Linked DNA regions of Thiohalobacter thiocyanaticus. The protein of the gene in region 1 interacts with the protein of each later gene in a pairwise test. Links are inferred from orthologs where the notes say so. Each region holds a gene or a part of one and is shown on either strand. Other genes may lie near its edges.

The links.
Region 2: the proteins of selB (region 1) and serC interact in binary tests that used the Escherichia coli proteins (3 or more experiments, as listed by UniProt). The link is inferred for Thiohalobacter thiocyanaticus from one-to-one orthologs.

Annotation. Positions count from the first base shown.
Region 1 is NZ_AP018052.1:1,960,915-1,976,333, forward strand. Bases 7,304-10,302 are described here. They hold selB (selenocysteine-specific translation elongation factor), read left to right. Parts: upstream 7,304-7,838; coding sequence 7,839-9,767; downstream 9,768-10,302. Other genes in these bases: selA (L-seryl-tRNA(Sec) selenium transferase), read left to right, coding at 7,304-7,848; selD (selenide, water dikinase SelD), read left to right, coding at 9,993-10,302. Outside these bases: CFK21_RS09045 (acetyl-CoA C-acetyltransferase), read right to left, coding at 1-758; CFK21_RS09050 (acyl-CoA dehydrogenase), read right to left, coding at 755-3,112; CFK21_RS09055 (YiiX/YebB-like N1pC/P60 family cysteine hydrolase), read right to left, coding at 3,151-4,071; CFK21_RS09060 (aminotransferase class V-fold PLP-dependent enzyme), read right to left, coding at 4,307-5,431; more of selA, read left to right, coding at 6,448-7,303; more of selD, read left to right, coding at 10,303-11,054; CFK21_RS09090 (GIY-YIG nuclease family protein), read right to left, coding at 11,368-11,661; CFK21_RS09095 (SOS response-associated peptidase), read right to left, coding at 11,776-12,444; CFK21_RS09100 (hypothetical protein), read right to left, coding at 12,623-12,856; CFK21_RS09105 (macro domain-containing protein), read right to left, coding at 12,862-13,404; CFK21_RS09110 (SDR family NAD(P)-dependent oxidoreductase), read right to left, coding at 13,454-14,197; CFK21_RS09115 (cytochrome b), read left to right, coding at 14,364-14,921; CFK21_RS09120 (YceI family protein), read left to right, coding at 15,008-15,419. UniProt on the Escherichia coli protein: Translation factor necessary for the incorporation of selenocysteine into proteins. It probably replaces EF-Tu for the insertion of selenocysteine directed by the UGA codon. SelB binds GTP and GDP.
Region 2 is NZ_AP018052.1:2,291,140-2,306,327, forward strand. The notes cover bases 5,876-8,643. They hold serC (3-phosphoserine/phosphohydroxythreonine transaminase), read right to left. Parts: upstream 7,917-8,643; coding sequence 6,834-7,916; downstream 5,876-6,833. Other genes in these bases: CFK21_RS10675 (phosphoglycerate dehydrogenase), read right to left, coding at 5,876-6,678; gyrA (DNA gyrase subunit A), read right to left, coding at 8,032-8,643. Outside these bases: cmk ((d)CMP kinase), read right to left, coding at 1-130; CFK21_RS10660 (prephenate dehydrogenase), read right to left, coding at 1,701-2,564; hisC (histidinol-phosphate transaminase), read right to left, coding at 2,732-3,844; pheA (prephenate dehydratase), read right to left, coding at 4,192-5,277; more of CFK21_RS10675, read right to left, coding at 5,515-5,875; more of gyrA, read right to left, coding at 8,644-10,587; mtnA (S-methyl-5-thioribose-1-phosphate isomerase), read right to left, coding at 11,037-12,089; CFK21_RS10695 (response regulator transcription factor), read right to left, coding at 12,086-12,850; CFK21_RS10700 (OmpA family protein), read left to right, coding at 12,992-13,615; CFK21_RS10705 (mechanosensitive ion channel family protein), read left to right, coding at 13,689-14,519; CFK21_RS10710 (TRZ/ATZ family hydrolase), read left to right, coding at 14,781-15,188. UniProt on the Escherichia coli protein: Catalyzes the reversible conversion of 3-phosphohydroxypyruvate to phosphoserine and of 3-hydroxy-2-oxo-4-phosphonooxybutanoate to phosphohydroxythreonine. Is involved in both pyridoxine and serine biosynthesis.

The DNA.
Region 1 (15,419 bases):
GGGCGGTCGAACACCGGCCGCAATGCTGCGAGTTGTTCCAGTGTGGTGTCGCGGCGCAGGCCGTCGTCCTCACACCAGTAGCGACCGTCGGGCGCATACAGCGGCTCGACCTCGTCCATATGCCCGGCATCATAAGCCGCGCCCAGGCGTTGATGACTGTGCAGGGCGTACTCGTCCATCGCCTCGCGGCTGATACCGAAGCGGTGCGCCAGCACCTCCGCGGTCTGGCCCATGGAAAGGCCCACCACCGGATCGGTCAGTCCGCGCAGCAGACCGATCACCGGTTTCAGGTGACCGGGGCGCAGCCGTGTCAGCTGTTTTGCGCGCGCGCCCAGGGAACGCGCCCGCATCCAGCCGCCCAGCCAGGCCACCATGGCGTGGCTCCAGAGCACCGGCGCGTGGCTCATGGCCTCGATGCCGCCGGCCAGCACCAGTTCGGAGCGGCCCAGGGCGATGTTGCGCAGGCCGGTGTCCAGCGCCTGCAGGCCCGAGGCGCAGTTGCGCTGCACGGTGAAGGCCGGCACCCGTTCGCCGCAGCCAAGCCGGAGCGCAACCACGCGGGCGATGTTGGCCTCGTCCGGGCCGGGCATGACGCAGCCGGCGATGACTTCATCGAGCCTATCCGGGGCAAACGGCTGCCGCAGCAGCAGGGAGCGCCCCGAATGCACGGCCAGATCGGCGGCCGCGAAGGGGCCGGGTGCGTTGCGGGCCTTGAGAAAGGGGGTGCGCAGTCCGTCGACAATATAGACCGGTGTCATCCTGCCTCCGCCTGGGTTGTGGGTATTGGTGTCCGGATACGGTCAGGGTTGTGGCCCAAGTCTGCCGGGTCGAAGGCATCGACCGCAATGACCTCGTGCCGCGCGGCGACGGCCGCGCGCACCCTGTCCGCGTCCGCTGCAGTGATCACACCCGCAGCGAGCGCGGCCTCCAGCCGCTGCTCCGGATCGCCGCTGTCCACCCGGCCCGCCTGCATCGCCGCGCGGATGCGCCGCAGCACCGGCTCGGCCTGCACACTCAGGGTCAGGGCAGTTTCCAACCGGTTCAGGGTCGCGTCAGGAGACTCGGGCAGAAACAGCCCGGCGGTCAGCCGATCGCGTGCTTCGCCGGGACGCAGCAGCAACTCCACCACCTGATCACACAGGGCATCGGAAGGCGGAGCGTAACTGCGGCCCAGCGGGAACAGCCACAGCCTCAGCAATCGGCCCAACCAGCGGTTGGGAAGGTTGTCGCACAATGCCAGCAACGCCTCCTGGGCGCGATGGGCGCATTCGCGCCAGGCCCATTCCACCAGCGGCCGGTCGGCCTCCGGACAGCCCTGGTCGTGGAACTGCTTGAGCGCAGCACTGCCGAGATAAAGGTTGCTCAGCACGTCGCCCAGCCGGGCCGAGAGGCGTTCGCGGCGCTTGAGGCTGCCGCCGAGGGTGAACATGGCCAGATCGGCACTGAGGGCGAAGGCCGTGCTCAGGCGGGTGAGTTGGCGATAGGCGACCACGGGCTCACCCCGCGGGCGGAAACCCAGCCGCTGCAATCGGGCGCCGGTCAGACCGTACCAGAGACAGCGCACGGCATTGCCCAGGCCCCAGCGCAGATGCGCGGTCAGGGCGCGGTCGAAGGCGAGCAGACCGGCCTCGGCGTCCGGATCCTGCACCGCCTCAAGTTCGCGCAGCACATAGGGATGGCTGCGCAACGCGCCCTGACCGAAGATGATCATGCTGCGGGTGAGGATGTTGGCGCCCTCGACCGTGATGCTGATGGGCACGGCCTGATACACCCGGCCGAGGAGATTGCGCGGTCCGAGGCAGATGCCGCTGCCGCCATGGATGTCCATGGCATGGTTGACCGTCTCGCGCATGCGTTCGGTCAGGTGATACTTGACGATGGCGGAGACCACCGCGGGCTGCTCGCCATTGTCCAGTGTGCTGCAGGTGAAGTCGCGCGCCGCCTCCATCAGATAGGTATTGCCGCCGATGCGCGCCAGCGCCTCGGCCACGCCCTCGAAGCGGCCGATGGGCTGACGGAACTGCCTGCGCACCGCGGCATAGGCGCCGGTGGCGCGCGAACAGAGCTTGCCCGCACCGGTGGCCAGCGCCGGCAGCGAGATGGAACGGCCGTCGGCCAGGCATTCCATCAGCATGCGCCAGCCCTGGCCCAGGCCGTCGCGGCCGCCGATGACCTGGTCGATCGGAATGAAGACATCATGGCCACGGTTGGGACCGTTCTGGAACGCCGAATTGAGCGGATAGTGGCGCCGGCCGATCTCCACCCCGGGCGCGTCGGTGGGAATCAGGGCCAGGGTGATGCCGAGATCCGGCTCACTGCCCAGATGGCCATCGGGATCGTAGAGATGAAAGGCCAGGCCCAGCAGGGTCGCCACCGGCCCCAGGGTGATGTAGCGCTTGTCCCAGTTCAGCCGGATGCCGAGCACCCGTTCGCCATCGAGCTCACCGAAGCACACCACCCCGGTATCCGGAAGGGAGGCGGCATCCGAACCGGCCTCGGGACCGGTCAGGGCGAAGCAGGGCACCTCCTCGCCGCGGGCCAGGCGCGGCAGGTAATGGTCCTTCTGTTCAGCAGTACCGTAGTGCAGCAGCAGCTTGGCCGGGCCCAGCGAGTTGGGCACCATCACTGTGACCGCCGCGGTCAGGCTGCGGCTGGCGATCTTCATCACCACCCGGGAATGGGCCTGGGCGCTGAATTCCAGGCCGCCGTACTGGCGGGGGATGATCATGCCGAAGAAGCCCTGCTGCTTGATGAAGTCCCAGACCTCGGGGGCGAGATCCGCGTCCTCGTGGGTGATGCGCCAGTCGTCCAGCTGCCGGCACAGATCCTCGACCGGGCCGTCGAGAAATGCCTGCTCGTGTTCGCTGAGTTCAGAGACGGGATAGCGGTGCAGGGCGTTCCAGTCGGGGCGGCCACTGAACAGTTCACCGTCCCAGCCCACGGTGCCGGCCTCCAGCGCCTCGCGCTCGGTCTGCGACAGGGGCGGCAGCACCCGTTTGAAGGTTCGGAACAAGGGCCGCATCAACAGGCGGCGGCGCCAGTCGGGTAGTCCTGTGAGCAGCGCCAGCCCAATCAGTGCCGCTGCCAGGATCCACAGCATTGTGCCCTGCATTGAAAACCTCCCGTCACCAGAGCATAGAAGTCTGGCAGTCAGCCGCGATCGACCTCCACGGAAACCGCTTCGCCCTCGTTCACGGAGTTCGGCGGCGGCGGGATGCCCTGCGGATACTGTCTGGCCACGTTCAGATCAAGCAGACGGACCATGCGATCGCGCCGGTCCCGGCAGATGTACTCCTCCTCCCAGGGCAGGTCGCGATACAGGGCCCGGTCCTTGAGACCCGGACAGGGATACTTGATGATCTCGAAATAGGGCGAGTAGTCGAAATCCCGCGGCGTATACAGGCGCGCATTGCGCTTGTACAGCCGCAACTCACCGTCCTCGCGCCGCTGCATCACGGGCAGCACGGGAAAATGCACGTCATTGAAGGCCGCCGCCAGCATGGAGGAGCAGACCGTACGGGTGGGGATGCCGGCGTTGTGCTCGAACAGCGACGAGCGCCACTGTCGCGGCAGCACGCCGTAGGGGAACAGGAAGCGCGCCAGGTCCAGCAGCTGGCGGATGTCGTACTCGCAGCCCAGGTGGCTGACCGCAAAGCGGATCACCCTCTGGGCATCACTCCGGGACAACCCCGTGGGCCGGCAGATGCGCAGATGATCGCGGCGATACTTGTGCAGCGGATGGACAACGGTGCCTTCGCCCAGCAGGGCCTCGATCACCAGCGGGTCGTTGGGATCGCCGTCGTAGAGATAGGAGACGTGCTCGCGCACACTGGGATCGTCGATATCGGCCAGCCGGCCGATGTAGAGCGCGGAATGGGTCCAGGGACTCTGGGTGAGGTTCTTGATGACATGGCTGACCCGGGCGCGGCCCTCCACCAGCAGCACATCGGCAGGACGGATCTCGTAGCTGAGGCGTTCGTAGTCACACAGCGGGGTCTGCTCGGCGGACGACTCTTGCGTCAGCCAGCGGGTGATACGGGCGGCGATCCAGGCCTTCAGTCCTCGCGCCATTGCGCTGCTCCCGGCCGTGCCTTGTGCCTGTAGGATTTGACCCCTTGAACAACCGAAGGTTGCCTTACCTTAAATATAGCGGCCTGGCTGGAGTAGAACTGAATACCCTGAAATCCGATACATATTATGTTGTTATGCCGGCCGCAAGTCAATCAAGCAACAATGACACTTACATTATTCCTCTTCACTGCCGCGCAGGCGGGAATGACGGAAAGAATGAGTGCGTTGAGAGCCGTTACAGCAAGTCGAGAAAGCGCTTGATTACACTCAACGGCATGTAGGCATGCGGCGACACCCGGATGCCGCCGGCGCGCTGAGCGCACTGCACCCCTGCCGTGCGCAGGCGCTGGAACAGATCGTCCACCGGCTCCTGCAACGGCCGGAAGGTGACAATGCCGGCCAGGCGGTCCGGCTGGGTGCGGGTGATCAGGGCATAGCGATCGGGCTGCGCCTGCAGCGCCGAGACGATTTGCTGCGAGCGCTGCAGCACCGCCGCGCCGACCCGATCCATGCCGATTTCCTCCAGCAGCGACAGGCTGGCCTCCAGCGCATAGATACCCAGCATGTTCGGACTGCCGCATTCGAACCGGCGGGCATCGGAGGCCACCTGCCAGTCGGGATTGTCGAAGTTGCCGGGCTCGGCCAGCATGTGCCAGCCGTACTCCAGCGGCTGCAATGTCTGCAGCAGTTCGCGACGGCAGTAGAACAGCGCCAGCCCCTCCGGCGCCAGCATCCACTTGTGCCCGTCGGCGACCACGAAATCCGCCCGCGCCGCGCGCACATCGAAGGGCAGGGCGCCGATCTGCTGAATGGCATCGACGCAGAACAGCACCTCGGCCTCCTCGCAGTGGCGGCCGATCCGCCGCAGGTCCAGCCGCAGCCCGGTGCCGTACTGCACCGCGCTGATGGCCACCAGGCGGGTGCGGTCGTCGACCTGATCGATCACCGCCTGTTCCGGGTCTTCGCCCGAGACATCGGCATAGCGGACCACGACGCCGCGCGGCCGGAGCGACTCCCAGACCACCCGGTTGGAGGGGAACTCCTGGTTGCTGATGACCACATTGTCGCCGGCCTGCCAGTCCAGCCCGGCAGCGATGAAGGACAGGCCCTCGGAGGTATTTTTCAGCAACGCGATCTCATCGCTCCCACGTGCCCCGATCAGCCGCTGCAGCCGTTCGCGCAGCCGCTGCTCGGTCTGCTGCCAATGCAGGTAGTGGCGCGAACCCTCATGCAGGTTCTCATCCGCAAAGGCCTGCACGGCCGCCGCCGTTCGCCGCGGCCAGGGCGAGACCGCGGCATGATTGAGATAGATCAGATCGGGCGCGAGTTCAAACTCGGCCTCCAGTTCGGTAATTTGCATGCAATTCTTCCTGATCAGGGCCGATTCGGCTCCAGCTTGCCATGGCGCCGGCCGGACTGGCAATTGGCTGTCACCAAAGGGTTGGCCGATCCCAGCCGGTGTCGCTTGACACAAGCGGGGGCATGAACAATGATCACAGTGTCCCTGGCGCCAAGCGAGAGGAAATGCCAATGGCTGAAGAGGAATCTGTAAGCTGCGCCCGGGTGACGAGCTCGGTTGCCGGCGAATCGCCGCCGGAATCGTCAGCGTCGCCCGAATCCACCATCAGAGAAGAGGTACCCAGGATGAGTGTACGTGTCGGACAGAAAGCCCCCGATTTCACCGCACCCGCCTATCACAAGGGCAGCTTCACCAATGTGACGCTGTCGGAGTTTGCCGGCAAGTGGGTGATGCTCTGTTTCTACCCCGGTGATTTCACCTTCGTCTGAGCTACTGAAGTGTCGGCGGTCGCCGCGAATTATCAGAAGCTCCAGGATCTGGGGGTTGAAGTCATCTCGGTCAGCGTGGACAGCCACTTCGTCCACAAGATCTGGAATGATGAGGAACTGAGCAAGATGGCCGATGGCGGTGTGCCATTCCACATGGTCGCCGATCAAGCCGGCAATGTCGGCCGGGCCTATGGATGCTGGGACGAGAGCCAGGGAGTCGAACTCCGCGGTCGTTTCATCATCGATCCCGACGGGGTCATCCAGGCCATGGAGGTGCTCACCCCGCCGGTCGGGCGCAAGCTCGCCGAAACGATACGCCAGATCCAGGCCTATCAGCACGTGCGCGCCACCCAGGGCAAGGAGGCCTGCCCCGCAGGCTGGGAACCGGGCAAACCCACTCTCAAGCCCGGGCCGGATCTGGTCGGCAAGGTGTGGGAGGTCTGGAACCCCTCCATGGAATAAGTCCGGCGCTGCTGCAGGCAACCGGCACCTCGAGACCCCGTCCCCAGTGGCGGTGTTTTTCTTTGGGTGACTGCAGCATGAGTTGTGCTATTCTGCGGGTGAGGTTTCTGTCCAGTTGGATGAAACATGCATCAACTCTCCAAACTGCCGTCCGTCAGCCGCATCCTCTCTGACACGCAAATCGCTGCGCTCGTGGATAGCCACGGGCAGACCGTCGTTACCCGGATCGTGCGTGACACCCTGTCCGCTGCCCGCGCCGCCGCCCGCACCGGCGAGCCTGTTCCCGATGTAACGAGCCTGGTCTCCAGGGTCGCCGACACCGCCCAGACGTTGGCCATGCCGCGCCTGCGTCCGGTCTACAACCTCACCGGCACGGTACTGCATACCAATCTCGGTCGAGCCCTGCTGCCGGAAGAGGCCGTCACCGCCCTGGTCACGGCCGCCCGCAGCCCCTGTGCGCTGGAGTACGACATCGAGGACGGCGGCCGCGGCGACCGCGATGACGTGGTCGCTGAATTGTTGTGCGAACTTACCGGCGCCGAGGCCGCGACCGTGGTCAACAACAATGCCGCCGCCGTGTTCCTGCTGCTCAATGCCCTGGTGCGGAAGAAGAAGAAAAAGGTCATCGTCTCGCGCGGAGAACTGATCGAGATCGGTGGCGCCTTCCGGATACCCGACATCATGCAGCGCGCCGGCGCAGACCTGGTCGAGGTCGGCACGACCAACCGCACCCATCTGACGGACTTCCGCGCCGCGATCACCAGACGCACGGCCATGCTGATGAAGATTCACACCAGCAACTACGCGATCCAGGGCTTCACCCATGCCGTTCCCGAACGTGAGTTGGCCGAACTGGCGCATGCGCATGAACTGCCCTTTATCGTCGACCTCGGCTCCGGCACCCTGACCGGGCTCGAGCGCTGGGGACTGCCGCACGAGCCCACGCCGGGCGAAAGCATTGCCGCCGGCGCCGATCTGGTGACCTTTTCCGGGGATAAGCTGCTCGGCGGTCCGCAGGCCGGATTGCTGGTCGGCCGCCGGGATCTGATCAAGCGGATCAAACGCAACCCGCTCAAGCGGGCACTACGTGTCGGCAAACTCACCCTGGCCGCGCTCGAGGCCGTGCTGCGGCTGTACCGTGATCCCGACCGCCTGGCGGAACGCCTGACCGCGCTGCAGCAGCTGACCCGCCCCGAAGCCGAGATCCGTGCCGCGACACAGCGCCTGCTGCCGGATGTGCAACGCGCCCTGAATGCACTGCCGGTAACGGTGGAAATCGTGCCGCTGCAGTCCCAGATCGGCTCCGGCTCGCTGCCCGTGGACCGATTGCCCTCGGCCGGTCTCGCCGTCAGGCCGCAGGGAAGGAAAAGCGGCGTGCTGCATCGCATCGAGACCGGTCTGCGCGAATTGCCGCGCCCGGTGATCGGCCGCATCGAAGATGGGGCGCTGCTGCTGGATCTGCGCTGCCTGCAGCGTCAGGAAGAAGACGGATTCCGGGCCAATCTCGCCCGTTTGTCATGCTCATAGGCACCGCCGGCCATATCGATCACGGCAAGACCACGCTGCTCAAGGCACTCACCGGCGTGGATGCCGACCGACTGCTGCAGGAAAAGGCCCGCGGCATCACCCTGGATCTCGGCTACGCCTACACACCGCTGACCGATGGCTCGGTACTCGGTTTCGTTGACGTACCCGGGCACGAAAAGCTGATCCGCAACATGCTTGCCGGCACGACCGCGATCGACTTCGCCCTGCTGGTGATCGCCGCCGACGACGGACCGATGCCGCAGACCCGCGAACACCTGGAACTGCTGGAACTGCTGGATATCGGGCAGGGAGCCGTCGCCCTGACCAAGACGGATACCGTCACAGCAGAGCGCCTTGAGCAGGTACGACAGGAAGTGGCCGATCTGCTGACCGGCACGGTGCTGGCGGCGAGTCCGGTTTTTCCCGTATCCGGGCGGACGGGGGAGGGCGTGGCGGCGCTGCGCAGCCACCTCGAGGCCACAACCGCTGCAATCAGCCGACCGCCGGCCGCAGGGCGTTTCCGTCTCGCCATCGACCGCTGTTTCGCGCTCTCCGGCGTCGGCACGATCGTGACCGGTACCGCCCATGCCGGCGCCGTTGCCGTGGGCGACAGGCTCAGCCTGGCGCCGGCGGGAGTCACGGCCCGGGTACGCGGCCTGCACGTGCAGGATCGGCCGGCCGAACGCGGGCAGGCGGGGGACCGCTGCGCGCTGGCGCTCAAGGGCAACTTCGACCGCCGCGACATCCGCCGCGGGATGTGGCTGGTCGATCCCGCGCTCGCCGTTTCACTGTCCCGCTTTCAGGCCGAACTGCGCGTGCCTGCCGGCCAGGCGGCGCTCAGACACATGCAAACCGTGCATGTGCATCTGGGCACCGACGATATCATCGGTCGGGTGGCATTGCTCGACGGCAAACGCGCCGAGCCGGGGCACACCGCGCTGGCAGAGATTCTGCTGGAGCGGGAAACCCTGTGTCTGCGCGGCGACCGCATCATCCTGCGCGATGCGGGCGCCCGGCGCACCGTCGCGGGGGGCAGGGTGCTCGACATTCATCCCCCTGCACGCCACAAGCGCAGCCCCGAACGGCTGCGCCTGCTGGACAGCCTGCGCAATGACGACCCGGCCGCCGGTCTGGAACTGATGGCAGACCAGTCCGCTACCGGCGTCGATCTGCACCGGTTCACTCTGAACTGGAATCTCGATGAGGCGCAGGCCAGAACGCTGTGGCAGCGGGCGGGCCTGCGCGTGGTCGAGGCGGGCGAATCCGCGATCGGCCTTTCGCAGGCAGCCTGGGACGGGCTCCGGCAGCGGCTGCTGGAGACCCTGGCCCGGGAACACGAACGCTCACCGGACATGATCGGTGTCGAGGCCGGACGGCTGCGCCGCATGACGGCCGTCAATCTGCAGCGCCCTGTTTTCGACGTCCTGGTGGACGAACTGCTGACCTGCGGAGCGATTGCGCAGACGCGGGCCTGGCTGCACCTCCCTGAGCATCACGTCAGCGTGAGCGACGACGACCGTGCACTGTTCAGCGAATTGAAGCCGCTGCTGCAAGCCGCCCCTTACAATCCCCCGCGCGTGCGCGACATCCACAAGGCGACGGGTATCCCCGAACCCGCCGTGCGGCAGCTGTTCAAGCGCCTCGCCCGTGCCGGTGAACTCTATCCCGTCGGCCACGATCACTATTTCACCGCCGGCGCCGTGGCGGAACTGGCCGCCATCGTCGCGCGACTCAACACAGAGCAGGGCGCCGCTCGCGCCGCCCCCTTCCGCGACATTCTCTTCCCCGAGGGCGGGGGAGGCCGTAAGGTGGCCATCCGGATTCTCGAGTTCTTCGACCGCATCGGTTACACTCGGCGCGAGCGCGATGACCATGTGCTGCGCGACAGCACGGCTGCGCTGCAATGGAGCGTGCGGTGACACGCATCAGATCCCTGGAAGAGATCGTTCCCCGGTGGGGCGCCCGGTCTTCAAAACCGGGAGGGGCTGTCAAGCGGTCCCTGGTAGGTTCGACTCCTGCTCTCTTCCGCCAATTCCCCGCCTGCCGATACATCTATCAGGACTCCGCCAGTGCCCACGTGCGGCGGCTGTTGCTGATGCGGTTTCGGACTGAATGACACCCTGGTCAAGGAGCTGATCATGTTCATGGATAACCCCGCAGAAAAGACCCGACCCACCATCCGTCTGACCGAATACAGCCACGGCGCCGGCTGCGGCTGCAAGATCGCCCCCAAACTGCTGGAGGAAATCCTCGCCAGCGATGCCACTGTCCCTGTCGATCCGCGGTTGCTGGTGGGCAATGACTCCAGGGATGATGCCGCTGTGTACGACCTCGGCAACGGCAGCTCCGTGATTTCCACCACGGACTTCTTCATGCCTATCGTGGACGACCCCTTCGAATTCGGCCAGATCGCGGCCACCAATGCCATCAGCGACATCTACGCCATGGGCGGCCGCCCCCTGATGGCCATCGCCATCTTCGGCTGGCCGATCGCCAAACTCGGGCCGGAGGTCGCCCGCGCCGTGATCGACGGTGGTCGCAGGGCCTGTGAACTGGCCGGCATCACTCTCGCAGGCGGGCATTCCATCGATGCGCCCGAGCCCATCTTCGGGCTGGCGGTCACTGGCAGTGTCGAAAACGGGTTTCTCACCCGCAACGATACGGCGGAGCCCGGCTGCCGGCTCTATCTGACCAAGCCTCTGGGCATCGGCATCCTGACCACGGCGCAGAAGCAAAAGAAGCTACAGCCGGAACACATCCGCCTGGCACCCGACACCATGTGCCAGCTCAATGATATCGGCGCCGAACTCGGCCGGCTCGACGGCGTCAGGGCCATGACCGATGTCACCGGCTTCGGCCTGCTGGGACACCTGCTGGAGATGTGCGAGGGCAGCGGTGTCTCGGCCCGCATCGATTACGCCGCCGTGCCCAAACTGCCCGAAGTCGAGCACTACCTGGAACTGGGCTGTTCGCCGGGTGGCGCACAACGCAACTTCGACAGCTACGGCCACAAGGTCGGCGTCCTGTCCGAGAACAGACGCAGGATCCTGTGTGATCCCCAGACCTCCGGCGGTCTGCTGGTGGCCGTTGCGCCGCAGGCGGAACCGGAATTTACTGCGCTGGCCCGTTCATTCGGTCTCAACGATCTCCGTCCCATCGGCAGCCTGCTGGAAAGGGAGCACGGCCCGGTTGTCGAAGTGGAATGACCCCCCGGCTATCGACTACTGATGCTCGTTTCGGCCTGTTCATAACTTCGCATAATGTATATTATGTTAAATAACAAGCACGGCTCACTCAATCCAGCTGTTTGTGTTGTTACAACCTAACCTTGGCAAACCTACAAGCTAAATCTGGCAACTGTTGCAACCTAAATCGGCAACGCGGCCTAATGGAAACGCAAGATCAGGCAATATTGCTCCGTGTTTTGAGCCACTCTCGTTGCGCAAACTTCCGATGCCGACCAGAAGCGGTCTCTGATTACCCGTCATTGCGAGGAGCGAAGCGACGTGGCAATCTCCTTCAGCCACAAATTTCCTCGAAAAGATCCCGCCATACCGGGTTTCCATCCTCTATCAACGCAACTTTCGCTTTTCTCGGCCTGCCCTTCAGCTGCTTCTCTCTTTCAATGGCCAGGTCCATTGTTTCAAAAAGCTCAAACCAGATCAGTCGCGTTACATTGTATTTTGCAGTAAATCCTCTGACTGCTTTGCTTTTATGTTCCCAGATGCGCTTTGGAAGATTGCTGGTGACGCCAATATACAGCGTGCCATTCGGCCGGTTGCATAGGATATAAACAGCAGGTTGCTTTTCCATTTCGTCATCCTTGACGATGATGGTTCGGCTGTATCTTTGGGAGATTGCCACGTCGCTGCGCTCCTCGCAATGACGTGGAACTTTTAACGTCCGCTGTGTGCCCGTTAGCACACTTTATTCTGTCTGTTTAATCACTTTTGGAGAATCCTCACGGGTGTAATAACCAACCGGATAGCCTTCCCAATCCCCCGCCTGCGCCGTTGCTAATACAGTCTTCAATTCCTCGACCCCTGTTGACGGGTCCAACCACTGCCCCCATGTCGACGGCGACAATATCGCCGGCATCCGCGCATGCACCTCGCCGACAACGGCATTGGCCTCGACCGTGACTATCGCACAGGAGTCGACTCCCTCCCCTGCTTCGTCATGTGGCTCCCAGCGTCCCCACAGGCCCGCCATGAAGAAGGGCTCACCGTCTTTGCGGTGGAAGTAATACTGCGGCTTGCGCTTCTCCCCGGTGTCTCTGGGTTCATAGAAGCCGTCCGCCGCAATCAGGCAGCGGAAGTGGCGGAATGGAAACTGCCACAGCCGGCTCGTCGCCAGGGTCTCCGCCTTGGCGTTGATGGTGGAGTATTTTGTCCTGGGTTCTTTCTCGAAGGGCGGGATGTAGGGCCAGTGCAGGGAGGTCAGCTCACGCTCACCAGTCGGATCCAGGTGACAGGCCAGGACGGACTGGCCCGGCAGGATATTGTAGCGAGGCGGGAGCGAGCCGACCTGGCAACGGGCCCGGGCAAGGGCGGCAAAGCGCTCAGGGGGCGTGATCCTGGCGAAGCGTCCACACATACCGTGTCATAACCATTTGATTCTTATATGTGTCCATCATACCCAACCCGCGCCCCGCTGCCCAGGGATTTCATGCCCCCTGAATAACTGTATATTCATACAGTGTGTATCGCCATTCTATATTTTCACGAGGGCCGGGCGGCAGACAGGCGCCCCTGTGTATTAACAAAAGGATTGTTCATTCGTTTTCCGTGGGCCTGGAAACCCCGGTGAACTTGAAAATGAGCTTGCTCAGGTAGCGTTCGGTCGGACGGAACACATACGCTGCGGCGGCGGGCATTATCGCGAAGAAGAACCGCTCTTCAGTATCCTGCGCGACGAACAGCACCAGCAGCACGACAATGACGAGCGTAATCAGTGCATATATCACCCAGGCCATCCTGAGATGGGATTGATATCTGTCGTTTTGCATGTTTTTCACCTGGTTCCCTTCAACTCATCCAGCACCTGATTGTATACCGCCAGATCCGAGGGCTGAAACAGCACACATCGAATCTGCTTCAGCTGTGTCAGTTTCTGTGCTGCAGCGGTCATGACGCCCAGCGCGATCCTGGTCGCCGCTTCCAGCGGGTAGCCGAACACACCGGTGGAGATGGCCGGAAAGGCAATCGATTCGATCCCGTTCTGCTCCGCCAGCTGCAGTGCCCGGCGATAGCAGCCGGCAAGCAGTTCATCGGCGGGCTCATCCACACCGTAGACCGGTCCCAGGCAGTGGATCACATACTTGTTCGGGAGGTTGTGCGCACTGGTGATCACGGCCTGACCGGGTTTGATGGGCGCCAGCGACCGGCACTCCTCGTCCAGGCCCGGGCCGGCGGCGCGGTGGATGGCGCCGGCCACGCCGCCGCCGGGGCGCAGCTGGGCGTTGGCGGCATTGACGACGGCGTCCATGTCGGCCTGGCTGGCGATGTCGCCAAGGGTGCACTCGATGGTGACGTTGTTGATGGTGCGGTGGGTCATGGTTTCCTCCTTATGTCCCCCCTCCTTGATCCTCCCCCATCAAGGGAGGCTAGCGCTTCTGGCGGGCCTGCATCAGGGCGGCGTATTCCTCGGGAGCGATGAGCTGGCGGATATCGACGAAGCTGCCGCTGTCGAATGTCTTCAGTCTGCCCACGACCTCCAGCACCCGTTCCGCCGCCGCGCGCGGGCCGGGCATGGTATCGGTGCCGCGGGCGGCGCGGATCCGACCCAGGGCCGGATATTCCCCGGGATCGGGCTCGACACAGAGATAGTCCATCATGGCGGTGTCGATCAGGCCGGGGGCGATGGCCGCGAGATGGGTATCCGGAAACTCATGGGAATACAGCCGCAGCAGCATGTTGAGTGCGGCCTTGGAGATGGCGTAGCCGTTCCAGCCCTTGTTGCCCAGCACGGCCGCCCCCGAGGAAATGCCCACGATCTGGTCGACTGCAATACCGAAATCCAGCAGCCAGTCCAGGATGATCTTGTTGGACCAGACATTGATGTCCATGCTGCGGCCCAGTTCCTCCAGCGAGGTGTCGTGCATGGGTTTGATCCGGCCCAGGATGCCGGCATTGAGGATGACCAGGTCCAGGCGCTCAACGCCGGCCAGCAGCTGTTCCAGGGCCGCCGGCACCGTCGCGAAATCGCCCAGATCGCAGCGGACGTCATGCACCCCCTCCAGGTCACAGCCGCGGCGGCTGCAGCCGTAGACCTCCCAGCCCCGGGCCAGGGCCGCTGCGCTGAAACCACGGCCGAGGCCGCTGCTGTTGCCGGTGATGAACAACCTCATACAGACTCCTGTTGTGCATGGTGCATACGATGATTCTGTCCTTGTGACAGTGGCGCTCGCAAGCACTCTTTGTTGCAATAATAAGAACAATATTTTCATAAACAGGTAATTAATTCATATTTTCACAATAGTTATACTCTCTGTCAGATGAACCGGGAGAAGCGACATGCTCCGTAACACCTCAACAGGCTATGGCTGGATCAGCATCCTGCTGCACTGGCTGGTGGCGCTCGTCATCATCGGACTGTTCGCGCTGGGATTGTGGATGACGGATCTGACCTATTACGATCCCTGGTACCGCGAGGCGCCGGCCATTCACAAATCCGTCGGGATACTGCTGTTCCTGGCAATTGTGCTGCGCCTGGCCTGGCGCTGGTGCAACCCGCGGCCTGTCCCGCTGTCGAATCACAAGCCCTGGGAGCGGCAGCTGGCGCACTGGACACATGTGCTGCTCTATGCCCTGCCCCTGCTGGTGATGGTCAGCGGCTACCTGATCTCCACCGCCGAGGGCCGGCCGGTGGAGGTGTTCGGCTGGTTCAGCGTTCCGGCCACATTCAGCGGTTACGAGCAGCAGGAGGACATCGCCGGCGAGATCCACGAGATTCTGGCCTTCATCCTGATCGGCCTGGCCTCTGTGCATGCCCTGGCTGCGCTCAAGCACCATTACATCGACCGCGACCGGACCCTGCGGCGCATGCTGCGGAGCCGGAATGACATGACCTGAAAGGTTGAAAACCTGCAATTCACCATCCCGGCGCAGGCCGGAATGACGATGATCAAACCCTTCTCACCAACACAAGGAGATACACCATGAAAACCCGGACCCTGACAGCCGCCCTCCTCGCCAGTGTTCTCAGCCTGCCCGGCCTGGCCGCGGCGGCGGACTATGTCATCGACACCAAGGATTCGCATGCCTTCATCCAGTTCCGCATCCCGCACCTGGGTTACAGCATGCTGCTCGGCCGCTTCAACGAGTTCGAGGGCCGCTTCAGCTATGACGAGGACAAGCCCGAGGCCTCCAGTGTCGAGGTGGTGATCCAGACCGCCAGCATCGACTCCAACCATGCCGAGCGCGACAAGCACCTGCGCGGCGAGGACTTCCTGGAGGTCGGGAAATACCCCGAGGCCCGCTTCGTCAGCACCGGCTTCACCGAGCATGGCGACGATACCGCCACGCTGGAGGGCGAACTGACCCTGCACGGCGTCACCCGGCCCATCAGCA
Region 2 (15,188 bases), 330 kb from region 1 along the record:
CCACCAGCCGGTAGAGGGCGCCGCTGTCGAGGAAATGCCAGCCCAGGCGGGTCGCCAGGGCCCGGCTGACCGTGCCCTTGCCCGAGCCACTGGGTCCATCGACGGCGACCACCGGTGCCTGATCACTCATTCGGTCACCCCAAGACCGGCCTGCTGGGCCAGCGCCACGAACTCGGGGAAGGAGGTGTTCACGTTGGCGCAGTCGTCGATGACGATCCCGGCCTCGGCACGCAGTCCGGCCATGGCGAAGCTCATGGCGATGCGGTGGTCGCCGTGGCTGTCGATCCGGCCGCCGCCGAGTTGCGGCTGACCCTCGATGACGATGCCGTCCGGCGTGGGCTCGGCGGACACGCCCAGCGCCTGCAGACCATCGGCCATCACCTGGATGCGGTCGCTTTCCTTGACCCGCAGTTCCTCGGCCCCGCGCAGCACCGTGCGGCCCTCGGCGCAGGCGGCGGCCACGAACAGGGCGGGAAACTCGTCGATGGCCAGCGGCACCAGTTCGGGCGGGATGTCGATGCCTTTGAGCGCGGCGGCGGTGATATGCAGATCGGCCACCGGTTCTCCGCCCAGCACCTGCTCGTTGGCAATATCGATGTTCGCGCCCATACGCTGGAGGATGTCGATCACCCCGGTGCGGGTCGGGTTCATACCCACCTGCTCCAGTACCAGGTCCGAGCCAGGCGCGATGCTGGCCCCCACCAGGAAGAAGGCCGCCGAGGAGATGTCGGCCGGCACCGTGATCGCGCCGCCGGTCAGCCGGCCGCCGCCGTCGAGGCAGGCGCGCGGCCCGTCGACTTCGACCGCGTAGCCCAGGCCCTGCAGCATGCGCTCGGTGTGGTCGCGGGTCGGCGCCGGCTCGGTGGTGCAGGTCCGGCCCGCGGCATAGAGCCCGGCCAGCAGGACGCAGGATTTCACCTGGGCGCTGGCCATGGGCAGGGCGTAGTCGATGCCCCGCAATGCCCGCCCCCCGGTGATTTTCAGCGGCGCGGTCCCGCCCGCCTCGCTGTCGATGCGTGCGCCCATTGCAGTCAGCGGATCGATGACCCGGCCCATGGGCCGCCGCGACAGGGAATCATCGCCGGTCAGGACGCTGTCGAAGGTTTGCCCGGCCAGCAGCCCGGCCAGCAGCCGCATGGAGGTGCCCGAGTTGCCCAGGTACAGCGGCTCGGGCGGCGGCTGCAGGCCGTGCATTCCCACGCCGTGGATGCGCACGCTGCCATCGTAGGGCCCCTCGATCTTCACACCCATGGCACGGAAGGCGGCCAGGGTGGCCAGGCTGTCCTCGCCCTCCAGGAAACCGGTCACGTCACTCACGCCCTCGGCCAGCGAACCCAGCATGATGGCGCGGTGCGACACGGATTTATCCCCCGGCACCTTGAACCGGCCTTCGAGCCGGCCACCGGGCTGGATGTGGAATTGTTTGTTGGTGTGGGTCAATTCGGGTTCCTGTTCATTCGATTCAAACGAGTAGGTCGGGTTAGCGCAGCGCAACCCGACAGCGTCGCGGCAAACGTCGGGTTACGCCCTGCGGACTAACCCGACCTACGTTACTGCCTTCCCGTCATTCCCGCGAAGGCGGGAATCCATGGGGTTCAGCGCGTAGACCGGAATAAGGGCCGGATGGCCCGTTTCCGGCATTCGATCCGGAGTGCCGGGAACACTGCGTTTATCCCGGCCTACGACTACGCGAATGACGCCTAACGCGGCGCATGCTCATCCCGCGCCCGCTTGGCGCGGCTGAAGATTTCCACCAGCCGTTCGCCGTCACGCGCCTGGATGGCCTCGGTCAGCGCGGTCAGGTCCACCTGGAAATGGGCGATCATCTCCAGGATGGCCTCGCGGTTGGCCAGGCAGATGTCGCGCCACATCACCGGGTCGCTGCCGGCGATGCGGGTGAAATCGCGGAAGCCGCCGGCGGCATATTGGAATATCTCGTCGTGTTCGTGCAAGCGCGCCAGGCTGTCGACCGTGGCATAGGCCAGGATGTGCGGCAGATGGCTGGTGGCGGCCAGCACCCGGTCGTGATGCTCGACCCCCATCTCCACCACCTCGGCCCCGGCCGTCTCCCACAGGCCGCGCACCCGCTCCACCGCCTCGGCATCCGTATGCGCCAGCGGGGTGAGGATCACCCGGCGCTGCCGGAACAGCTCGGCGAAGGAGGCCGCCACGCCGCTGCGCTCGGTCCCGGCGATGGGATGGCCCGGCACCAGGTTGGCCGGCACGCCGCCAAAGGCCTTCTGGGCGGCATCAACCACCGCACCCTTGGCGCTGCCGACATCGGTGATCACCGCATCCGGCGCCAGATGGGGCCTGATCTGTTTGAACACCGCTTCCATCGCGCCCATGGGCACGGCCACCAGCACCAGGTCGGCACCGGCGACCGCCTGTGCGGGATCGGTGTCATAGCGGTCGATCACGCCCAGGTCGACCGCCTGCTGCAGATGCTCGGCGCTGCGGCTGCAGCCGACAACCTCGCCCACCGCATCGTTCGCCCGCAGGGCGCGGGCCAGCGAACCGCCGATCAGTCCCACGCCGATGATGCAGAGGCGTTCAATCCGCATGGCTCAGAGCCCTCGTATGCAGCGAATGCAATAGCACGCTGCAATGCATTTTTCCGTCACCCCGGCGCAGGCCGGGGTCCAGATACCGCCGCGCCTACTGGATTCGGCCGCAGCCTGTGCCGGCGCAGGCCGATGCCGGAATGACGGAGTACACGCGGCTTCGATGTTCATGCCAGAACCTTTTCCAGCGCGGCGATGGCGCGGCTGTTCTCGGCCTCGGTGCCGATGGTGATGCGCAGATGGTTGGGCAGCCCATAGGCACCGATGGGCCGCACGATCACGCCCTCGCGCAGCAGCGCCTCGTAGACCGCACCGGCCGGGCGGCCGACATCCACGCTGAGGAAGTTGCCCACCGAAGGGATATACGCCAGTCCCAACTTGTCGCAGGCCGCCCGCCAGGCCTGCATGCCGGCGTCGTTCAAGGCCACGGCGCGGGCGATGTGCTCGGCATCGCCGAGTGCCACCTCGGCCGCGGCCAGGGCCAGGCTGTTCACGTTGAACGGCTGGCGCACACGGTTCAGCAGATCGGCCACCACCGGGCTGGACAGGGCATAGCCCACGCGCAGGCCGGCCAGGCCGTAGGCCTTGGAGAAGGTGCGGGTGATGACCAGGTTCGGCCAGCGGTCCAGCCAGGGAAGGCTGTCGGGATAGTCCGGCTCGCGGACATATTCGACATAGGCCTCGTCCAGCACCAGGATGACATCGCGCGGCACCTCGGCCAGGAAGGCCTCCAGTTCGCGCCCCGGTAGCCAGGTGCCGGTCGGGTTGTTGGGATTGGCGATGAACACCACCCGGGTGGTGTCATCGATGGCCGCGCGTATGGCCTGCAGATCGTGGCCGTGGTCGCGCGCCGGTGCCACCTGGGGTGTCGCACCGATGGCCTGGGTGACGATGGGATAGACCGCGAAGGCGTGCTCGGAGAACACCGCGCCGCGCCCCGGGGCCAGAAAGGCCCGGGCGATCAGTTCCAGCACGTCGTTGGAGCCGTTGCCCAGGGTGATCTGCTTCAGATCGACATCGTGGCGGTCGGCCAGCGCCCGCTTCAGACCGAAACCGTTGCCGTCCGGGTAACGGGCCAGTTCGGCGACATGGGCCTGAATGGCTTCCTTCACCCGCGGACTGGGACCGAGCGGGTTCTCGTTGGAGGCCAGCTTGACCGCGTCGCGCACGCCGTACTCGCGCTCCAGTTCGGACAGCGGCTTGCCCGGCTGATAGGGCTGCAGCCCCTGCACGCCGGCAGTGGCGCAGTCGAACAGGTAATGGCGTTCGTGGTCGTTCATCAATCACTCGATTCGCGGTTTTTCACTCGATCTGCAACGTAGGTCGGATTAGCCCGCAGGGCGTAATCCGACACCGGTGAGGCCCCTGTCGGATTACGCTGCGCCAACCCGACCAGCCTATTCCAAACCACAAACTCGTCATTCCGGCGCAGGCCGGAATCCAGGACCCACTGCGGTCACTGGATCCCGGCCTGCGCCGGGATGACGGGAAAACATTAATGCAGGTCAGCGGCGTAGGTCGGATCAGCCCAAAGGGCGTAATCCGACATCCGGCCGATCCCTGTCGGGTTACGCTGCGCCAACCCGACCTACATACTTCGGCGATCCATATGATCGCTCGAACCCGCTCACACCTGCGCCCGGGGGTACGACCCCAGCACCTTGAGAACGCTCGCCCGCTGTTCCAACTCGGCCAGCGCCGCTGCGACCTGCGCATCCCCGGCATGGCCTTCGATGTCGACGAAGAAGACATAATCCCAGACGCCGCGCCGTGAGGGCCGCGATTCGATGCGGGTCATGCTGATACCGTGCTCGTTGAACGGCGCCAGCAGGGTGTAGAGCGCGCCCGGTTCGTTGCGCACCGAGACCAGCAGCGAGGTCTTGTCCCGGCCCGAGGGCGCGACCGTCTGTTTGCCGATCACCAGGAAGCGGGTGGTGTTGCCCGGCTCGTCCTCGATGTTGCGCGCCAGCCGGTTCAGGCCGTACAACTCGGCGGCGGTTTCGCTCGCCACCGCGGCGCTGTCGGACTCGGCCGCGGCACGCCGTGCCGCCTCGCCGTTGCTGCTCACCGCGATGCGCTCGGCCTGCAGCAGGTTGGTGTCCAGCCATTCCCGGCACTGGGCCAGGGACTGCTGATGCGAGTACACCCGTTTGATGCCGGAGGTGTCAGCGGCCTTGCCGAGCAGGTGCAGTTCGATGCGCTGCTGCACCTCGCCGCAGATGTGCAGCGGCGAGCGCATGAACATGTCCAGGGTATGATTGACCACGCCTTCGGTGGAGTTCTCCACCGGCACCACGCCGTAGTGGGCGCTGCCCGATTCCACCTCGCGGAAGACCAGGTCGATCGAACCCAGGGCGGTGCTGCGAATGGAATGGCCGAAGTGCTTGAGCGCGGCGGCCTGGGTGAAGGTACCCTCGGGGCCGAGATAGGCGATGGTCAGCGGCTTCTCCAGCGCCAGGCAGGCGGACATGACCTCCCGGATCAGGCGCGCGGCCTCGTCATCGCTGAGCGGACCGGGATTGAGCTCGCGGATGCGCGCGAGTATCTGCGCCTCGCGGTCCGGGCGGTAGAAGTCGTTCATCTCGCCGGCGGCCTGCTTGATGCGCGCCACATCCTGGGCACAGCGCGCCCGCTGACTGATCAGCTCCAGCAGCTGGTCATCGATCCGGTCGATGCTCTCCCGGATGGCCTTGAGTTGGTCCGACTCGTTCATGGCTGCCGTTTGGTTGTTCTGTTTCACCTGGGTGATGGTAACGCAAAGGATGCGGAGGCGTTTATGCCCTATGGATACAGAGGCTATCAAATATATTCATCGTCATTGCGAGGCGCGTAGCGCCGCGGCAATCTCGTAACGCGGTAGCCTCAATCAAGAGATTGCTTCGTCACTTTGTTCCTCGCAATGACGGACCATTGCGCCTCCGCGGCCTCTGCGTTGATCCCGCCAAATTATCTACAGGGTACGCACCGCCAGCACACCCTCGATGGCCCTGATCTGGTCCAGACAGTCCTGGTCCACCTCGCCCTCGACGTCGACCAGGGTGTAGGCCAGTTCGCCGCGCGACTTGTTCAGCATGTCGATGATGTTGTGGCCAGTGTCGGCCAGCACGGTGGAGATCTGGCCCAGCATCTTGGGCACGTTGGCATTTACCACCGCCAGGCGCTGACCGTCGCTGCGCGGCATGAATACCTCGGGGAAATTGACCGAGTTGTGCACATTGCCATTTTCCAGGAACTCGCGCACCTGATCGGCCACCATGATGGCGCAGTTCTCCTCGGCCTCGCGGGTGGAGGCGCCCATATGCGGCAGGGTCACCACCTTGTCGTGGTTCTTCAGCAGGTTGCTGGGGAAATCGCAGACATAGCCGCCGACCTTGCCGGCATCGATCGCCTTGACCACGGCCTCGTCGTCGACGATGCCGTTGCGGGCGAAGTTGAGGATGACCACGCCGTCCTTCATGTTCTTCAGCCGGTCGGCATTGATCATGTGCTTGGTGGCATCGATCAGCGGCACATGGAAGCTGACATAGTCCACCCGACTGAGCAGGTCATCCACGCTGCTGGCACTCTGCACGTCGGACGACAGCTGCCAGGCGCGCTGCACGCTGATATCCGGATCGTAGCCGATCACGTTCATGCCCAGCGCCTTGGCCGCGTTGCACACCAGCACGCCGATCGCACCCAGGCCGATCACGCCCAGGGTACGCCCCGGCAGCTCGGTGCCGACGAAGTTCTTCTTGCCGGCCTCCACCGCCTTGCTGATGGCGGCGTCGTCGCCTTCCAGGTTGCGGGCGAAGTCCCAGGCCGGGCAGATGTTGCGTGAAGCCAGCAGCATGCCGGTCAGCACCAGTTCCTTGACCGCGTTGGCATTGGCGCCCGGGGCATTGAACACCGGGATGCCCAGTTCGCTCATCCTGTCCACCGGGATGTTGTTCACCCCGGCGCCGGCGCGGCCCACGGCCTTGAGCGAAGCCGGGATCTCCATGTCGTGCATCTTGTAGGAGCGCAGCAGGATGGCGTCCGGATGAGTGATCTCGGAGGCGATTTCGTAGTTGTCGCGCGGCAGCCGGTCCAGGCCGGTGACGGAGATGTTGTTGAGGGTGAGTATCTTGTACATGAAATTTATCCTACCAAAGAGCGATCAGAGCGCCGCGGAACCCACGGAAGACACGGAAAATTTTATTGTCATTGCCGTGGCGCTGCGCGCCCGGCAATGAAAAACCATAATCATTTCAATTCCGTGTTTTCCGTGTATTCCGTGGCGCTCTTGATTTACCCGTTGCGTTTTTCGAAATCGGCCATGAAGTCGATCAGCGCATCCACACCCGCCTCGGGCATGGCGTTGTAGATGCTGGCGCGCATGCCGCCGACGGAACGGTGGCCCTTGAGCGTGGTCAGCCCCTGGGCGGCTGCCTCCTTGAGGAAGGTGGCGTCCAGCTCCGGATTCGCCAGGGTGAAGGGCACGTTCATCCAGGAGCGGCACTCGGGATCGACCGGGTTGGCGTAGAAGTCCGAGCCGTCGATGGCGGCGTAGAGCTTGTCGGCCTTGCGCTTGTTGATCTCGGCCATGGCCTCAAGCCCGCCGTTGTCCCTGATCCACTTGAACACCAGTCCGGCCAGATACCAGCCGTAGGTCGGCGGGGTGTTGTACATGGAATCGGACTCGGCGTGGGTCTTGTAGTCGAACATGGTCGGGGTGCGCTCCATCGCCTGGCCGATGAGGTCCTCGCGCACGATCACCACGGTCAGGCCGGCCGGGCCGATGTTCTTCTGGGCGCCGGCATAGATCACGCCGTATTTCGACACGTCGATCGGGCGCGACAGGATGGTGGAGGACATGTCCGCCACCAGCGGCTTGTCGCCGACCTCCGGGATCCAGTGAAACTCCACCCCGCCGATGGTCTCGTTGGGGGTGTAGTGGACATAGGCAGCGTCATCGGCCAGCTGCCAGGAATCGAAGGCCGGGATGGTCATGAAGTTCTCGGACTCGGAGGTGGCGGCGACGTTGACGTTGCAATAGCGCTTGGCCTCGGCGATGGCCTTCTTGGACCAGGCGCCGGTGTTGATGTAGTCGGCCTTGGCGCCCCCGCGCAGCAGGTTCAGCGGCACCATGGCGAACTGGCTGCTGGCCCCGCCCTGCAGGAACAGCACCTTGTAGTTGTCGGGGATGCCCATGACCTGGCGCAGGTCGGCCTCGGCGGCCTCGGCGATGGACATGAACTCCTTGCCGCGGTGGCTCATTTCCATGACCGACATGCCGCTGCCCTGCCAGTCGACCAGTTCCTCCTGCGCCTGTTTCAGGACTGCCTCCGGCAGCATGGCCGGGCCGGCGCTGAAATTGTAGATACGACTCATAAAAGACTCCGATTACCGTGTATTCCTGTAGGATGGGTGGAGCGAAGCGCAACCCATCATGCGTGCCGGCCTGACGATGGGTTCCGGCGCACAACGCCTGCACCCATCCTACGACCTACGCCTCGCCTTCGGAGGCTTCCTCATCCTCCTCGGCCTCGGCGATGGCGTCGATGCCGACCAGCTTTTCGTCCTCGCCGACGCGGATCAGGCGCACGCCCTGGGTGTTGCGGCCCATGCGCGAGATCTCGTCCACGCGGGTACGCACCAGGGTGCCCATGTTGGTGATGAGCATGACCTCGTCGGTCTCGCTCACCAGCTTGGCGCCGACCACGGCGCCGTTGCGCTCGTTGGTCTGGACCGAGATCACGCCCTGGCCGCCGCGGCCATGCACCGGATACTCGTCGATCGGCGTGCGCTTGCCGTAACCGTGCTCGGTGGCGCTGAGCACATCGCCCTCGGCGGCGATCAGCATGCCGATGACCTGCTGGTCCGGCTGCAGCCGGATGCCGCGCACGCCGGCAGCGGTGCGGCCCATGGCACGCACGCTCTCCTCCTTGAAGCGGATGGCCTTGCCGGCGTCGGTGAACAGCATCACGTCCTGGTTGCCGTCGGTGACGGCCACGCCGATCAGCCAGTCCTGGTCGCGCAGTTCCAGGGCGATGATGCCGCTGCTGCGCGGCCGGGCGAAGGCGCGCAGCGGGGTCTTCTTGACCGTGCCATTGGCGGTGGCCATGAAGATGAAATCCTCGGTGTCGAAATCGCGGATCGGCAGCACGGCGTTGATGCGCTCGCCCTGCTCCAGCGGCAGCAGGTTGACAATGGGCTTGCCGCGGGCCTGGCGCCCGGCCACCGGCAACTGATAGACCTTGAGCCAGTACACCTTGCCGCGGCTGGAGAAGCACAGGATCGTATCGTGGGTGCTGGCGATGAACAGCTTGTCAATGAAGTCTTCCTGCTTGACGCTGGTCGCGCTCTTGCCGCGCCCGCCGCGGCGCTGGGCGGAGTATTCACTCAGCGGCTGGGCCTTGGCATAACCGGCGTGCGACAGGGTGACCACCACGTCTTCCTCGGTGATCAGATCCTCCAGCGCCAGGTCGGCCTCGGCCTCGCGGATCTCGGTGCGGCGTTCGTCGCCGAACTGGTCGCGCACCTGCATCAGCTCGTCGCGGATGACCTGCATCAGCCGTTCGGTGCTGTTGAGGATGGCGAGCAGGTCGTCGATCTTCTCCAGCAACTCGCGGTACTCGTCCAGGATCTTGTCCTGCTCCAGCCCGGTCAGCTGGTGCAGGCGCAGTTCCAGGATGGCCTGGGCCTGGGCCTCGGACAGGCGGTAACCGGCATCGGTCAGCCCCAGTCCCGGGGCCAGGCCGTCGGGGCGCGAGGCCTCGGCACCGGCGCGCTCCAGCATGTCCAGCACCAGACCCGGCGGCCAGGCGCGGCCCATCAGGCCCTGACGGGCCTCGGCGCGGCTGGGCGAGGTCTTGATCAGTTCGATGACCTCGTCGATGTTGGCCAGCGCCACCGCCAGGCCTTCCAGGATATGGGCCCGCTCGCGCGCCTTGCGCAGCTCGAACACGGTGCGGCGGGTGACCACCTCGCGGCGGTGGCGGATGAAGGACTCGAGGATGGCCTTGAGATTCAGCAGCCGCGGCTGGCCGTCGACCAGCGCGACCATGTTGATGCCGAACACGTTCTGCATCTGGGTCTGCTGGTAGAGGTTGTTCAGCACCACCTCCGAGACCTCGCCGCGCTTGAGTTCGATCACCATGCGCATACCGTCCTTGTCGGACTCGTCGCGCAGGTTGCTGATGCCGTCGATCTTCTTGTCCTTGACCAGTTCGGCGATCTTCTCCAGCAGGCGGGCCTTGTTGACCTGGTAGGGCAGTTCGGTGACCACGATGGTCTCGCGACCCTTGCTGTCCTCCTCGATCTCGGTGCGGGCGCGCACCTGTACCCGCCCGCGGCCGGTCAGGTAGGCCTCCTGGATGCCGCGCACGCCATTGATGATGCCGGCGGTGGGGAAGTCCGGGCCCGGGATGTACTCCATCAGTTCGCGGATCTCGATCTCGGGATTGTCGATCAGCGCGATACAGGCATTGATGACTTCGTTCAGGTTGTGCGGCGGGATGTTGGTCGCCATGCCCACGGCGATGCCGGCCGAGCCGTTGACCAGCAGATTGGGGAAGCGGGTCGGGAAGACCGAGGGTTCGCTCTCGGTCTCGTCGTAGTTGGGGATGAAATCGACCGTTTCCTTGTCGATGTCGGCCAGCATCTCGTGGGCGATGCGGGCCATGCGCACCTCGGTGTAACGCATGGCCGCCGGCGAGTCGCCGTCGATGGAGCCGAAGTTGCCCTGGCCGTCCACCAGCATGTAGCGCAGCGAAAACGGCTGCGCCATGCGCACGATGGTGTCATAGACGGCGGTGTCGCCGTGGGGATGGTACTTACCGATGACGTCACCGACCACGCGGGCCGACTTCTTATAGGCCTTGTTCCAGTCGTTGCCCAGTTCGCTCATGGCGAAGAGCACGCGCCGGTGGACCGGCTTGAGGCCATCCCGAACATCCGGCAGTGCCCGGCCCACGATCACGCTCATGGCGTAATCGAGGTAGGACTGCTTCATTTCATCTTCGAGATTGACGGGCAGGACTTCTTTGGCGAATTCGGCCATGGGTGCAGTCAGTCGGTAACGTTATTTATTGTGGGGTTCCTCCGACGCCGGCGCGGCTGAACCCCGCACAGGCGCTGTAATTCGATCAATACTACCACAGCCGGGGGGCAGCGTCCCAGAAAAACGCGCCTCAGATCGATCCTGAGGCGCTCAGGCGGGGTTTTGACCAGGAATCGGGTATATGACTGGAGTTTCCCCACCGTCATTCCCGCGCAGGCGGGACAAAAGCGCGCAGCGCGTTGAACGCCCGGAGGGCGGCCCGCAGGGTGAGCGAAGCGAATAATCCATAAACCGCCGCGGCTGCTGGATCCCCGCCTGCGCGGGGATGACGGGGTCTTGGGTGTTGCAGTGCGGTAGGTCGGGTTAGCGCAGCGTAACCCGACACCGGCCCGGGACACGTCGGGTTACGCCCTGCAGGCTAACCCGACCTACGTATTGCCCGGCAGAAATCAGGCCGCGGCTCGCGCCATCAGCGCGGCCAGCTTGTCGCGGTCGGGCCGTTCCACCACCCCGGCTTCGGTGACGATCACGTCCACCAGTTCCGCCGGGGTGATGTCGAAGGCCGGGTTCCAGGCCGCGGCGCCGGGCGCGGCGATATGTCGGCCGCCGGCGCCCAGCACCTCTTCCCCGGGCCGCTGTTCGATGGGAATGTCGGCGCCGGAGGCGGTGCCCAGGTCCACCGTGGAGGTGGGTGCGACCACCATGAATTTCACCCCGTGATGGCGTGCGGCCACGGCCAGCCCGTAGGTGCCGATCTTGTTGGCCACATCGCCGTTGGCGGCGATGCGGTCGGAACCGACGATCACCCACTGCACCTGCCCGGTATGCATCAGGTGTGCGGCGGCGGCATCGGCCAGCAGGGTCACCGGGATGCCGTCGCGGACCAGTTCCCATGCCGTCAGGCGCGCCCCCTGCAGCCAGGGCCGGGTCTCGTCGGCGAACACGCGCCGGATGCGGCCTTCGCCCCAGGCCTGACGGATCACGCCCAGCGCGGTGCCGAAGCCGCCGGTGGCCAGCGAGCCGGTGTTGCAATGGGTAAGCACGCCCTCGACTCCGTCGAGGAAGGCCGCACCCAGTTCGCCCATGCGGCGGTTGGCGGCGATATCCTCCTCATGGATGCGCCCGGCCTCGGCGGTCAGGGCCGGTACCGGGTCGCCGTCCAGACACTGGATCAGACCGCGCATCCGCGCCAGCGCCCAGCACAGGTTCACGGCCGTGGGCCGCGCGGCGGCCAGTTGCTCCAGGTCGGGCTCCAGCGCCGTCTTCCAGTCAGCGGGGTTTTCCCGGTAGCGCTGCCGCGCGGCGATGACAACGCCATAGGCAGCGGCGATGCCGATGGCGGGCGCGCCGCGCACCACCATATCGCGAATGGCATCGGCCACTGCGGCAGCGGTATCCAGCCGCAGCCAGCTTTCCGCATCCGGCAGCCGGCGCTGGTCGAGCAGGCGCAGTTCGCCTTCCTGCCACACCACCGCGCGAATGCTGTCAGGGGGTGTGTTCATGCTTCGTCTTCGACCGCCTGCGGTTCCAGCCGTTCCAGCCGGTAGCCGTGCTGGTAGACCGCGCCCAGCCTCCAGCCCTGCGCCGGGCTGATGCCGAGCTTGTTGCGCAGGCGGCTGACGTGGGTGTCGACGGTACGGGTGTTGAGTTCGGCCCGGGTGCCCCAGACTGCTTCCAGCAGGCGGCCACGGCTGATCAGCCGGCCCAGATTGCGGAACAGGTACAGGGCCAGGTCGAATTCCTTGTGGGTGAGATCGATCCTGTCGCCGTCCCGGTACAGGGTGCGACTGGCGGTATCGATGCGGTAGGGACCGAACTCCAGCACCTGCGCCCCCGGCGTGCTGGCCCGACGCGCCAGGGCCGTGACCCGGGCCAGCATCTCCAGCGGCTTGACCGGCTTGGCCATGTAGTCGTCGGCGCCGTGCTCCAGGGCGGTCACCACATCGCTTTCCCGGTCGCGCTGGGTGATGAACAGCACCGGTGTCGTGTCTCCCCGTTCGCCGCGCAGCCAGTCCAGCACCTCCAGCCCGCTGCCGTCGGGCAGAATCCAGTCAAGGATGAGCAGGTCGTAGTCCGCCTCCTGCAGCGCCGCGCGGAATCCGGCGCAGTCGTGCCGGACGCTGACCTGGTGGTCAGCCGCCTCCAGCCACACAGTCAGGGCCTCGGCCTGAAAAGTGTCGTCTTCAAGTAGAGCGATGCGCACCTCGATGCCCTCGTCTGTGACCCTGGCGCAGCCGGCACGGCAGGCCCGAAACCACCTCATAATTGTATACAGTTTGACACACTAGGCAGATGCTCTAAAGTCAGAGATATGTATAATCTGGTCCCAGAGCGGCCCGGGCGCGCCTCCCCTGCGCCTGCGGGCGACAAAGTTTTTTTCTTCTACCAATAAGGAGTAACAACAATGAACAAACTCAGCTACGCCATTCTGGTTGCCTCCACCATCACCCTGACCGGCACCGCCACGGCGGCCTCCGAGCGCACCTGCTCCTACGTCTACGATTCCGCCGGGATGGTGGTGCGCGACAGCGCCGGCGACTGCGTACGCACCAGCGGCTGGCGTCCCGAGGGCGCGATTGCCGAGTGCGAACCGGATATGAAGAAGCCCGAGCCGGTCGCCGAACCCGAGCCGGAACCGGCCCCGGTCCCGGCGCCGCAGCCGGTCTACAAGACCGTCAACCTGGGCGCCGGCGCCCTGTTCGACCTGAACAGCGACACACTGCGTGCCGACGGCAAGCGCGAACTGGACCAGCTGGTCTCCGACCTGGGGCAGCTGAGTGACGTGCAGAGTATCCAGATCGCCGGCCACACCGACAGCACCGGCGATGCCGCCTACAACAAGGACCTGTCCGTACGCCGCGCCAACGCGGTCAAGAACTACCTGCTGGAGAAGGGCGTGGATCCCAGCATCATGACCACCGTGGGCTGGGGCGAGACCAAGCCCATCGCTGACAACTCCACCCGTGCCGGCCGTGCCCAGAACCGCCGCGTGGAGATCACCATCAGCGGCGAGCAGCGGGTCCAGTAAGCACCGACCGTGGCTCTCTCCTCCCCCGTCGACCGGCGGGGGAGGCATTTCAGTCTGACCGGGACTTTCCCCCATGGATAAAATCAACGAATTTCTGCAATCGGATTTCGTCACCACCCAACTGATTCCCTGGGCCGTCAGCCTCGTCGTTGCCCTGCTGATCTTCTTCATCGGCCGCTGGATCGCCGGAAAGATCGTCAACATCAGCAAACGCATGATGGCCCGCGGCGGCATGGACAGCATGCTGTCGAACTTCCTCGGCAATATCCTCTATACCCTGCTGATCGCAGTCGTGATCATCGCCGCCCTCGACCACCTCGGCATCCAGACCACCTCCCTGCTCGCCGTTCTCGGTGCCGCCGGCCTGGCCGTGGGCCTGGCATTGAAGGACTCGCTGGCCAACTTCTCCTCCGGCGTGATGCTGATCGTCTTCCGCCCGTTCCGGGAAGGTGACTATGTGGAGGCCGGCGGCGTCGCCGGGACGGTGGAGAACGTCGGCATCTTCGCCACCACCATGCTCACGCCGGACAACCGCGAGATCATCGTGCCCAACGGCCAGATCTACGGCGGCACCATCACCAACGTCACCGCCCGCGAGACCCGCCGCCTCGACCTGGTGGTGGGCATCAGCTACAGCGACGACATCCGCAAGGCGCGCGAACTGGTCATGGAGATCATCAATCAGGAAGAACGCATCCTGAAGGATCCGGCTCCGGTGGTTAATGTCGCCGCACTGGGCGAGAGCAGCATCGATCTCAATGTGCGGCCCTGGGTCAACAAGGGCGATTACTGGAACGTGCGTGCGGATCTGCTGGAGACCATCAAGACCCGTTTCGATGAGAACGGCATCAGCATCCCGTTCCCGCAGCAGGACGTGTACATGCACGAGGTGAAGTCGGCCTGAACAACCTCAACGCAGAGGCGTTTATGCCCTATGGGTGCGAAGGCCGTAGAATATATCCATCGTCATTGCGAGGCGCGTAGCGCCGCGGCAATCTCGTAACCCGGCAGCCCGATCACGAGATTGCTTCGTCACTTTCGTTTCTCGCAATGACGGGGTTCTGCGCCTCCGCGCTCTCTGCGTTCCCACCGCCCAGCCTGAACAGTTGCGCCATCCGCCGCCCGTCGGCACACTGACGCGGGCACACAACCACCAAGAATTCCCATGCAAGACATCGATCTGCTGCTCCATGGCCGCTGGGTGATCCCGGTCGAGCCCGACGAACAGGTGCTCGAGCACCACTGCATCGCCGTCAATGACGGCCGCATCCTCGCCCTGTTGCCCAGCGCCCGGGCCGCGCAGCACTACCGGGCCGAAACCGAACTGCACCTGGACCACCACGCCCTGATCCCGGGCCTGATCAACGCCCATACCCACACCCCGATGAACCTGCTGCGCGGGCTGGCCGACGACCTGCCGATGATGGAGTGGCTGCACGAGCACATCTGGCCGGCCGAGCAGCGCTGGGTCAATGAAGAGTTCGTCCACGACGGCGGCCTGCTGGCCATGGCCGAGATGCTGCGCGGGGGCATCACCTGCTTCAATGACATGTACTTCTTTCCCGAGGTCACG